3 regions of the Clostridium sp. 001 genome follow, and region 1 is predicted to be linked to each of the others. Evidence: riboswitches for the same ligand, from Rfam matches in the RefSeq annotation. Region 1 holds a riboswitch; each other region holds the start of a gene.

Region 1 (3,922 bases):
GTATTGCATTTGGATACCAATCAAGTACTAAATCCACATTTTCTAACTTACCATCTTTACCTTTTGATGAATCACTGCTATTTCCACACCCTCCTAATATAACAGCTGTCAGTAAAAATGCCATTACAAGAGATAAATATTTATTTTTTTTCATACTTCATTCCTCCATTTTACTATTTTATTTTCTAAAACATTTAATATTTCCACTAAAATTAGAGCAGCTAGTGATAATATGACAATAGGTGCAAACACTCCTGCCCCATCCATTTGTGTCATCATTCTCTTACTAAAATATCCAAGACCTGCTTCTGCTCCAAGCCACTCACTTACAGCTGCCCCCACTACACTTAAAGGTACTGCCATTTTAAGTGCAGAAAAAAAGTAAGGAAGTGAAGCTGGAAACTTTAACTTCATAAATATATCTTTTTTACTAGCACCATAGGTGATTAAAAGTTCTTCCATATCTTTTCTTGTAGAACGAAGTCCATCATATACATTTATAGTTATAGGAAAAAATGTTATAAGTACCGTTACAAGTACCTTACTCCATATACCATATCCAAACCAAAGTATGAATATAGGTGCAAGTGCAGTAATTGGAACTGTTTGAGTTACAATTACAATTGGATAAAGAGCTCTTTGTATTCTTTCACTTATATTCATAGCCACAGAAAGCACTACCCCAAGCACTATAGATATTAAAAGTCCCTCAATAGTAATCAAAAGAGTGGCAGGAAGGTGTACTAAAAATAAAATATCTTTAAGTTCCCATATTTTTTCTAAAATAGCAGTAGGAGAAGGCAGTATATACATTGCATCTATATACATTGCTAGAGCCTGCCATATTGCAAAAAACAATACAGCAACTATTATGGATGATCTATACCTTTTCACAGCCTAACCCCCTTTTTTAGTTCATTTATAAGTTCCTCTTTTATCTTTAATATAGGAGGTGTGTCTATCATACTTCTAGTCCTCGGATAGTTGAGAGGCACTTTTATTTCTTTAAATTTTCTTATTGGAGTTTCAGATGTAACAAATATCTTAGTTGATAAAAAAAGAGCTTCTTCTACATCATGGGTTATAAATAATATAGTTTTATCTAAAGCTAACCATTTATCAATGAGCCATTCCTGCATAGAAACTCTTGTTATAGCATCTAATGCACTGAAAGGTTCATCCAAAAGCAACACTTCTGCTCCCGTAAGGAGAGTTCTTGCAAAAGACGCCCTCTGCCGCATGCCTCCTGATAAATCCTTCGGGTATTTATTTTTATATTTTTCAAGTCCAAAATCCTTTAACATTTTTTCTGCTTGAACCTGTGCCTCTTTCAAATTTTCACCTTTAACTTCAAGGGGAAGATATACATTTTGAAGTATAGTTCGCCAGGGTATAAGAAGATCATTTTGCGGCATATATCCTATATAACCTTTTAAATCATTTATATTTTTATCTTTTAAAACTATATCTCCTTCAAAAGCCTTTTCTAGCTTGCAAATAAGTCTAAGTACAGTACTTTTCCCACATCCACTAGGACCTACTATACTTATAAATTCCCCTTTATCTACATTAAAATTGAGATTTTTTATAATGAAATCAGGATCTTCCTCGTATTTGAAGCTTACATTTTTAAATTCCAGCATGATTTCACATCCCCTCGTTATAAGCCATATCCCAGAACATATATTCATACTTGCTTGTATTTATAAATATTTCCTTTAACCTGTTAAATTTCTTTTCCGATATATTTTCTGTCAAATAATCTAACAAATCTATCACCCACTTAGTCTCCTTTTCATAATCACTAGATATATACCCTTTTATCCACTGTCCATAGAACTCATTGTCCAGTGACCCATCTATTTTACTCAACTTTTTACCAATTAAATAGTAACTCCACATACAAGCTAAAAGAGAAGTAGTTAAATCCATTAAATCTCCCATTTGAGATACAGACAGCATATAGCTTGTATACGAAATATTTTCAATAGAAGCTTTAGCATTTTCTATTTCCTCTTTTTTAATGCCTATTTTTTTCATATAATGCCTATGAATATTCATTTCTCCATTTAATATATTGTCCACCATATTTGAGAACCCCTGCATTATGCTTTCTTCACTGGATTTTATCACCCCTAAGGCATACACTTTCGCATAATCTAAAAGATATATGTAATCTTGAATCATATAAAATTTGAATTTATCTATTTCTAAGTTTCCCTCTCCTATTCCCTTTACAAATGGATGTTCATAGTAAGAATTCCATATGTCTTTTACGCTTTCGTATAATTTCATAGATGTTTTCATAATAAGTTTCTCCTTTTTCATCCGACAGACACATTATTAATTGAAAATAAAAGGTACAAACCTCTTAGGAAGTTTGTACCTTTATTTATCAATTACATAAAAACCTCTTCCTACGCTGGCATTAACCAGATCAGGTATAGGGTCTAAGAATTATATTCTTACTCTCAGCCGGTAACACCAGCCCCCCTGGGATACTAAATCTATTTAATTTTTACATTATCAATACAATATTTATATTACTACAATAGCAAAAGTTGGTCAATGCTAAAGCTGTCACGCAATTAACGTAACAGCCTCTTTTGCTTAAATTATACAATAATTTAATTATTATTTATCAATAGCAAAAATTCTAGCTGGATTATCTTTCAAAATGTAGTTTAATGCCTTATCTTCCATTCCAATTTGTTTTAATAAAGGTACGAAACGTGTAAGCATATAATCTATACCGTTTGCCATACCCTCGTCTTCCATATAACTCCAAAGTCCATCCATAAATCCTGCATCCATAGACAATAAAAGTTGTTTGCCATATCCTTTATTTACAAGTGAAATCATATTCTCGGCTAATAAACTATCAGGAGCATATTTAACTTTATTCGGTCCATCAAAACATATATTGACACCTTCATTAAGTACTTTCTCGTAATAATATATATCAGGATTTCTTTGAAGATGGCACAGTATAACTTTATCAGTGTTTGCTCCATATGCTTTTAATAACCTGGCTACTTCCCAGGCCATTGTTCCAAGATCCACATGTACTGAAATCGCACATCCAGTTTCCTGTTGGGTTAATGCAGCTACTTCCAATGCTTTTTGTTCAAGCTTGGATATCAATCTATACCCCGTACCTGCTTTTATTAAACCTGCACGAGCTTTTGTACGTTCAACTACAGGCCCATTATAACTGTGAATATCCATTCCTACTTCTATTTCAGCTACCATCATTTCAACTATTTTATCAATATTAACTGTTGCAAGCCATGATGTCCTTTTATCATAACGTATGCCTTTATGAAATCCAGTTGTCATTATAATATGTCCTCTGTCTTTTACTGCTTCAGCTACTTTAAGCATTGATTTTACATTTCTTCCACAGCCTATAGGATCCATACAAACCATAGTTTTTCCACCAGCATCAGCAAAAGATGAGAACTCTTTTATTGCACTAGGTACACTATCCATAAGAAAACTTGGATCTTCATCTACTTCTGGTCCACCACTTCTAATTAAATGATCATGTGAATCAGTTACCCCCATTTCCTCTGGTAAAATATCTCCCAAAACTGTCCTTATTATCTTCAAAATTATCTCCTCCTTTTTTGATTATTAACATTTAAAAATACATTTACATTAATATTTGTATGCGTTTAATCTTTTCATATAAGATAAAAATATTAAAAAATTATAATTGAACTCATATCTACTGATAATAATATTGCTGGAACAAATGATCGCGTTTATTCTAGCAAACGATATCAAAAGAATACGAAGTCTATCATATAAAAGTTAAAACTACAGAAGATATGATAAACTCCGTTAGTATAGAAGATTATAGTTGCTTAATCTAATTTCATAGGCTTCAATTCTGGCATAATCAAATAAGCAAATGCTC
Region 2 (3,922 bases), 660 kb from region 1:
AGCTTGGGCTATATCAAGTCTGTCATTTATCAAAAAAGGAACTTTATAGTGATCAGTTACTTTTTTTACTTCCTTAGCAATTTCGTAAAATTCTCTTGTGGAGGCATCTTTTTCTCTAAGCTGAACCATGGTTACCCCACCTAAAATTGCTTCTTCTACAGCTTGCTGCAGGGGCTTGTCTTTTAAAAAACTTCTATTTGTAACAAGATATAAACTATAATCTATTTCCAAATTATTTTACCACCTTTCTTTAATTTTTCTTCGCTTAATTCATATATGGAATCTATTAGCTTAACTCTAAAAGTTCCAGGAGCTTTTGCTGCTTTGTAGGCTTCTTCACCAGCTATATTCATTGAAAGTATGGCACTTACAGTAGCTATAAATTTATCCTCAGAGGCACCTATGGCAGCACCACATAATGCTCCAAGCATACAGCCTGCACCAGTTATTTTAGTTAACATTTCCACCCCGTTTTGAATTACAACACTATTTTTACCGTCTGTTATAAAATCTTCTTTGCCAGTTGCAGCAACTACACAGTTGTACTTTTTGGCTAAAGCTACAGCTGAATCCAAGGCTCCTTCTCCATTATCTAAGGAATCTACTCCTCTTACGTTAGAAGATTGTCCTGCAAGAAATTTAATTTCACCTACATTTCCTTTTATAACATCTACTTTACCAACTTGCATAATTCTATTTATAACTTGAGCTTTCCTTGGTATAGCAGCACAAGCTACAGGGTCAAGTATTACAGGTATATTGTGGATTTTTGCAGAGGTACTTGCTAGGATTACTGCAGCTTCCTGTTCTTTTGTGAGGGTTCCTAAATTTATATATAGGGCAGAAGATATTTTTACAAAATCAAAAACTTCATCATAAGCTTCACACATGGCAGGAGAAGCTCCATAAGATAATAGAATGTTTGCACAGTCATTTATAGTGACACTGTTTGTAATACAATCTACAAGAGGTACTTTATTTCTTACCTGTGTTAATACTTTTGACACACTGTCTAAGTTTAAATTATCCATTTTTCATACTCCTTTATATTAGAAATCTGTTTATTTGAAATCTACATCAGCTTTTTTATATAATTCAATGAAATGTCCCACGGGACCAACGCCACTTCCTATGGAAAAGGAATTTTCTATAGCCTTAGTTATATATTGCTTTGCAAGATATACGGATTTGTCAGTACTTTCACCTTTAGCCAAGAAGGAGGCTATGGCAGAAGATAAGGTACATCCTGTTCCATGAGTGTTTTTAGTATCTATTCTATGACCGTCTATGTTTAATATTTTGTTTTCATAAAGAAGAACGTCGTTGGCATCATTGCATCTGTGGCCTCCTTTTACAAGCACGTTTTTAGCACCTAGCTCTTTTATGCTAAAAGCTGCTTTTTCCATGTCGCTGCTATTTTTTATTTTCATTTCTGTCAGAACTTCAGCTTCTGGAATATTTGGAGTTACGACGTCTGCAATGCTTGTCAGATCTTTTATAGCTGTTTGTGCTTCAGGTTTTAAGAGAAAGTAACCACTTTTTGATACCATTACAGGATCAATTACTATGTTTTTAGCTTTGTATTCTATTAAAAGCCTCTTTATTACAGATATGGTTTTGCTGTTTGAAACCATACCAATTTTTACTGCATCTACTTGTATGTCATCAAATATAGATCTTATTTGTGCTTCTACAATTTCAGGAGTTACATCCATTACGTCCTGTACTCCTATGCTATTTTGAGCTGTAACAGCAGTTATGACACTCATACCATATACGCCAAGGGCACTCATGGTTTTTAAATCAGCTTGTATACCAGCTCCACCACAGCTGTCAGAACCTGCAATTGTTAATACCTTTTTCATTTTTACCCCCCTAATTTAGTAACTTTAAAATTAATATCAATTGAATTTTACTTAGTGGGAGTATTACAGTAGGCAGCCATCAGGTCAAAATAAAAGGTATATGCAGAAAAGCATATACCTTTAAAATCAAAAATATGTAAGTTGCTTCCCTACGCCAGTTTTATCTGGATCAGGTTCAAAGGGTTAGAGAAAGATCTCTTCTCAGCCTTGCAGCACCCCCACAAAAGTATTAAGTTTTATACATTAATTTTACTACAGTGATAAAAATTTGCAATATGAAATTTTAATATTTACTTCATTGACTAAGTTTCCCCATATGTACATAAATGGAATGTGGGAGGGTGTTAGCAATAGCAGCCGAATAAAAGTTTTTGCAGTACGTGTGATATAATGGCATTAATTGAAGATTTTTGTTACAAAACAAATTAATAAAAATGATAGGATGTGTTGATATGGAAAAGAAAAGAATTTTAGTCCCATTAGATGAAACAGAGAGAAGTATGCATTCACTTGACTGTTTAAAAAAATTGTTTTCCAGAGATGAAGTACAGTTAACTCTTATGTATGTATCTGAAATAGTTATAGTAAATGAAACGGGTGTATCAAATAGCATGGTAGATATGGCAAGGAAAAAAGGTGAAAACATCTTAGATAGAGCTGAAAGAAAGATTCAAGAATATAAACCTGAAAAATATTGTGTTTTTGGACGTGTAGCAGATGAAATACTGAAAAAGGCAAATTGTGATGAATTTGATATGATAATTATGACTAAATCTAATAAAAAGGGTTTGGCTAGAATGATCGGATCTGTAACAAGTAAAGTATTAAAAAATTCACAGGTTTTAGTTATGATTGTTCCAGAATAAAAATGGTTTAAAATAGCCATAATGTTGTACAAGCATTATGGCTATTTTTATCTGCATATTAAAATATTTGTCTGGGACTTGGAATTATAGGTGATTTTATTTAGAATATTTTTATTGATTTTTTCACATACTTTAATGAGCATCCTATGAATTGTTTGAGGTATAAGTTGAGTTTTGTTTAGAAACTCTATATCAGGAAGGTGTGTAATTAATGTTTGTTCCACATAGAGTTATTTTTGAAAAAGGTACCCTAGAATATTCTCTGGGAAATGAGATATATAATAGATTTAAAAATGATGACAAGGTGGAGATAATAAAATTGTCTTCAAATAGAGTTATGTCAGCTGTGCCAGGAAAAGATATATATGAAAAGTACAGGGAAGGTAAAAAAACTTTAGTTGTGGGTGTAAAAAAAAGCTTGAAATTTCAAAGTTGTAAGCCTTCGGCACATTATCAACTGCCCTTAGTTAGTGGATGTATTGGACAGTGTGAGTACTGCTATTTAAATACACAATTAGGGGAAAAACCTTTTGTGAGAGTTCATGTCAATGTTGATGACATCTTAAAACAGGCTCAAAAATATATAGATGAAAGAAATCCTGAAATAACTGTATTTGAAGGTGCTGCAACCTCCGATCCAGTTCCTGTGGAGCCGTATACCAATTCACTTAAAAAGAGTATAGAATACTTTGGAGATCAAAAGCTTGCAAGATTTAGATTCGTAACAAAGTACAATGATATAGATGGATTTTTAAACATAAATCATAATGGTCATACGGAAATAAGATTTAGTTTAAATACAGATAAGATAATAAAACAATATGAGCATTATACAGCTTCAATGGAAAAAAGAATACAATCTGCTTTTAAACTTGCTGAAGCAGGTTACCCTATAGGTTTTATAATAGCACCTGTATTCATATATGAAAATTGGAAGCAGGAATATGAAAAAGTTTTAGACATGTTATATGATAGAATGCCTAAAAATTTAAAGAATCCTATTGGATTTGAAGTCATATCGCATAGATATACAACTAAAGCTAAAAATATCATACTACAGGTATTTCCTAAAACGACGCTGCCAATGGAGGATAGTGAAAGAAAATTCAAGTATGGTCAATTTGGATACGGTAAATTTTTGTACACGAAAGAGCAAATGGAAGAAATTAAAACCTTTTTTGAAAGAGAACT
Region 3 (3,922 bases), 480 kb from region 1:
TCCAATATATCATTGCTGTTCAATGACATGTTTTCAAATGCCTCATGGACCTTTGAAATAGTGTCCTGAATACCAGTTGTTGCTTCTGAAGACTGCTCCGCAAGATTTCTTACCTCATCCGCAACTACAGCAAATCCCTTTCCTTTTTCTCCAGCTCTTGCTGCTTCTATTGCTGCGTTTAATGCAAGTAAATTGGTCTGCTGTGCTATGCTCGATATCGTATCAGCCATAATTTTTATGTTTTCTACTACTTTACCATCTTCAATTGCCTTCAATGTTTTTTCTCTTTTTTCATTATAGACTTTTGTTGTTTGTTGGATTGCCCTTTTACCACTTTCCTGTACAGTTAAAGCATGTTCTTTTGACTGGTTTGCACTATTACTTCCATCTAAAGATTTTTGTGAAAGCTCACTTATACTAGAATTAACCTCCTGGATAGATGCTGTAATTTCTTCAGTAGATGCACTTGTTTCTTGTACTCCAGATGCAATATTGTTAACAGCATTTTGCATGTTTTCAGTTTTAGAATAAAGCTCCTCAACAACAGCAGATAATTCTTCGCTGGCCGCACTCATATCCTGAGAATTTTCCATTATATTGTGAATGAGCTTTTTTATATTGTCTCTAGCATTTGTAAGCGCAGCTGCAGTTTCTCCAAATTCGTCTTTTCTAGTAATTGAAGATTTATATGATAAATCATATTTCTCTAGTTTATGTGCAAAATTAAGTAAGTCATGAAGTACCTTGTTTATGTCATTTGATGTAAGTAGCCCTATCAATATTGCAAGAGCAAATCCAAAAATTATCAATATAGCCATTATTACACTTGACATATTATATAATTTTGTATTGTTTTGATTATTGTTTTTTGCATAATTGAGGTTTAAGCTTATTAAATCATTTAAACTTTTAGACATGTTTTCTCTCGTAGGCGTAGCTTTACTTAGCAGTTCATTTTCCGCGGATTCGTAGTCTTTTTTTGATGAAAAATTATCGATATTTTCAACTTCATCCTTATAACTTTTCAATTGACTTTTAAATGTTTCCCAAGTACTCTTTTCTGAAGCGTCCATTTCAAATGTATCAAGAGTTTTAACATATTCGGCATTATTGCTCTCTTTGGCATTTATATCTTTTTCAGCATCTTGCCTTTTTATATCACTCTTTTGATAAACCATCTTTAAAGTATCTGATCTTATATCAGATAAATTCCTATTCATATCGGATAACTTATAAACAATCTGCATGTTTTGATTGTACATATTCTGGGAATTACTTGAAACCTTCTTTAAAGATATTGTTCCCACTATTCCTACAATTAAAATCAATACAGCCACAATTAAATAGGAAATAAGTAATCTTACTTTTACTCTTGCATTTTTCAAAAAGCTCATTAGAGTCCCTCCTCGTATTAAACAAAATAAATATAATGTATAGTTATTTTAAAAATTAGATTTAAATAAATAGTAATAGCTTAAACATAGACTATTTATTTTTAACAGTAAAAATTTATATTAACAAAGTTACATATAAGTGGTATTATAGGAATTGTTAGTAATGCTTAAATATTATTAATGATACTAAAAGTAATAAAAACAAAATAGTAACTATATTTTAATGGGGAGCTCATGTTTTGGGCTGAGAAAGGACTAGTAAGTACCTGACTCTTATAACTTGATCGGAGTAATGTCCGCGTAGGGAAGGTTTAAAATATTTAGCACACCTGTTTCTACGGGTGTGCTTTTTAATTTATAAATTTATATAGTAAAGGAGTAAAGAAAAATGTACTTAGAAGACACAAAAATTTCAAAGGCCATTATTGATACTTACAAAAATAAACTAGAGGATGTTTTACATTCAGATGTAATTATTGTTGGAGGAGGGCCTTCAGGTTTAGTAGCTGCAAGCTATCTTGCTAAAGCTGGAATTAAAACAACCCTTTTAGAGCGCAGCTTGAGTATTGGCGGCGGCATGTGGGGCGGCGGTATGATGATGAATCAGATCGTTATTCAAGAAAGTGCTAAAAGCATCCTTGATGAATCTAACATTGGATACAAAAAATATGAAGAAAATTACTATACAGCTGATTCCATTGAATGTGTTTCTGGACTTACTTTCAATGCAGCACAAGCCGGAGCCAGAATATTAAATTTGATTACAGTAGAAGATGTAATAGTTAAGGATAAATGTATTTCAGGTCTAGTTATTAATTGGGCCGCTGTTGAAAAAACAAGAATGCCTATTGATCCTATAATGATAGAATCAAAGTATGTTCTTGATGCTACCGGACATGATGCATCAGTTGTCAATAAATTAGTAACCAGAATGGGAAATGTTTTAAACACGCCTAATGGAACTTTGGAAGGCGAAAAGCCAATGTGGGCAAATCGCGGAGAAGAACAGGTGGTTGAAAATACTCGTGAAGTTTACCCTGGCCTTTATGTATCTGGTATGGCTGCCAATGCAACTTTTGGTGGTCAAAGAATGGGACCAATTTTTGGAGGCATGTTAATTTCAGGACAGAAAGTTGCCAAAGAGTTAATAAAGAAAATAAAAAATTGTTAACATATGGACATGCATAGGTTAATTAATTAATTTATTTAATATTTAAAATAAAAATGTACCCTGCACGGATATACACAGAAATGATATCGTGTATAATCTTACAGGGTGCTCTTATCTGATGGCTACCGTAACACTCCCACTAAGTAAAATTCATTGATATTTAATCTATAACCTTATGTATCATTTTCTCAAATGTCTTATCTGATAGGATTTCATTTGTAACAAACTTGCCATTATAAAACAAACTATACGTAGTAAATGGCGCTGGGGACATTCTTGCTTCTTTAGTTGATTTAAATCGTATTGATTTAAATGCAATTTTTTTCTCGGAAGCAACCTTTTCAATAATAGGAACATACTTTGCAGTAAACGGACACTGATTTGAATAGTACAAAACAAAACCTTGTTCTTTAATTGAAGGTATTTTTATATGCTTCATAAAACATGGTTTAGGTGCATTTTCACTAAATGGCAAATAGAATAATTCATAGAAAGGCTCTGAAGTATCAGCCAATTGAAATTTCTTATATTTTAAATACTTAGGATCTGAAATATAGGGAATTTTCTTTTTAGCAGACAATATGACTAACCCTAATTTTCCTTTTTCCCTACTATCAGAAATACAGGCATTCAAAAGTTCATTTGAATATCCCTTTCCTTTAAATCGCCCTGATACCCACAGACAGTCAATAAACATATAGCCCTTTGCCTCAATAGGACACCATGCATTTTCTGCTGGCACATATTCTATAAAACACTTTCCCCTTACATTTCCTTTTAAAAATACCAGACCTTCTTTAAAACGTTTCTTAAGCCATTCTTTTTTTGAAACAACCTGGCAATCTTTATTGCCTGAAATTGCACAGCAAATATGTTCTCTCTCTATATTTTCTTCCGTAATCCTTATTAATTCCATTTTAGCACCTTCCTAGATTTCATTTTTCTTTTATAATATATCAAAAATAGCATGACAACTGCATGTCATATTTGATAGTTATATTTCTTATAAATTCATATTTTCTGCATAATCAAGAGTATAACTTAATCCACAGTAAATAGAAACATATACTCTTTATTAAAAGTAGAAAATGAACCTAATTTATGATATATTGTTAATAAAATATTTCACAAAATTATGAGAGAAGGAATTGTAAATGGAGAAAATTTTTCAATCATTGATTAATACTGCGCCAGTCATAAGTGAAGCACTTGAAGGAAATACAGTTATCACAATTTGGGATAAAGAAAAATGTATATATGCTCTAGACAGTAAAAATAAAAAATCTACTGTAAAAGTCGGAGACAAGACTAATATGAATCTCATAAAAAATGTTGGTGCCAGTGATACCATTTTTAA

What was found. Region 1 has a riboswitch for thiamine pyrophosphate ahead of tenA (thiaminase II). Riboswitches for the same ligand answer to the same signal wherever they lie in the genome.
Region 2: linked by a shared signal. The riboswitch ahead of thiD (bifunctional hydroxymethylpyrimidine kinase/phosphomethylpyrimidine kinase) and the one ahead of tenA (thiaminase II) in region 1 are both predicted to bind thiamine pyrophosphate.
Region 3: linked by a shared signal. The riboswitch ahead of B5S50_RS05000 (sulfide-dependent adenosine diphosphate thiazole synthase) and the one ahead of tenA (thiaminase II) in region 1 are both predicted to bind thiamine pyrophosphate.

The regions. Positions count from the first base shown of each region.
Region 1 covers NZ_CP020473.1:646,706-650,627, forward strand. Annotated here, with positions in the region: gene B5S50_RS02810 (ABC transporter substrate-binding protein) at 1-154, opposite strand, end outside; gene B5S50_RS02815 (ABC transporter permease) at 151-894, opposite strand; gene B5S50_RS02820 (ABC transporter ATP-binding protein) at 891-1,643, opposite strand; gene tenA (thiaminase II) at 1,648-2,307, opposite strand; TPP riboswitch at 2,398-2,505, opposite strand; gene B5S50_RS02830 (phosphotriesterase) at 2,635-3,612, opposite strand; gene B5S50_RS02835 (MFS transporter) at 3,870-3,922, opposite strand, start outside.
Region 2 covers NZ_CP020473.1:1,301,825-1,305,746, reverse strand. Annotated here, with positions in the region: gene thiE (thiamine phosphate synthase) at 1-231, opposite strand, end outside; gene thiM (hydroxyethylthiazole kinase) at 222-1,031, opposite strand; gene thiD (bifunctional hydroxymethylpyrimidine kinase/phosphomethylpyrimidine kinase) at 1,062-1,865, opposite strand; TPP riboswitch at 1,994-2,095, opposite strand; gene B5S50_RS05845 (universal stress protein) at 2,318-2,731, shown strand; gene splB (spore photoproduct lyase) at 2,943-3,922, shown strand, end outside.
Region 3 covers NZ_CP020473.1:1,121,828-1,125,749, forward strand. Annotated here, with positions in the region: gene B5S50_RS04995 (methyl-accepting chemotaxis protein) at 1-1,394, opposite strand, end outside; TPP riboswitch at 1,609-1,718, shown strand; gene B5S50_RS05000 (sulfide-dependent adenosine diphosphate thiazole synthase) at 1,783-2,565, shown strand; gene B5S50_RS05005 (YoaP domain-containing protein) at 2,726-3,481, opposite strand; gene B5S50_RS05010 (methyl-accepting chemotaxis protein) at 3,720-3,922, shown strand, end outside.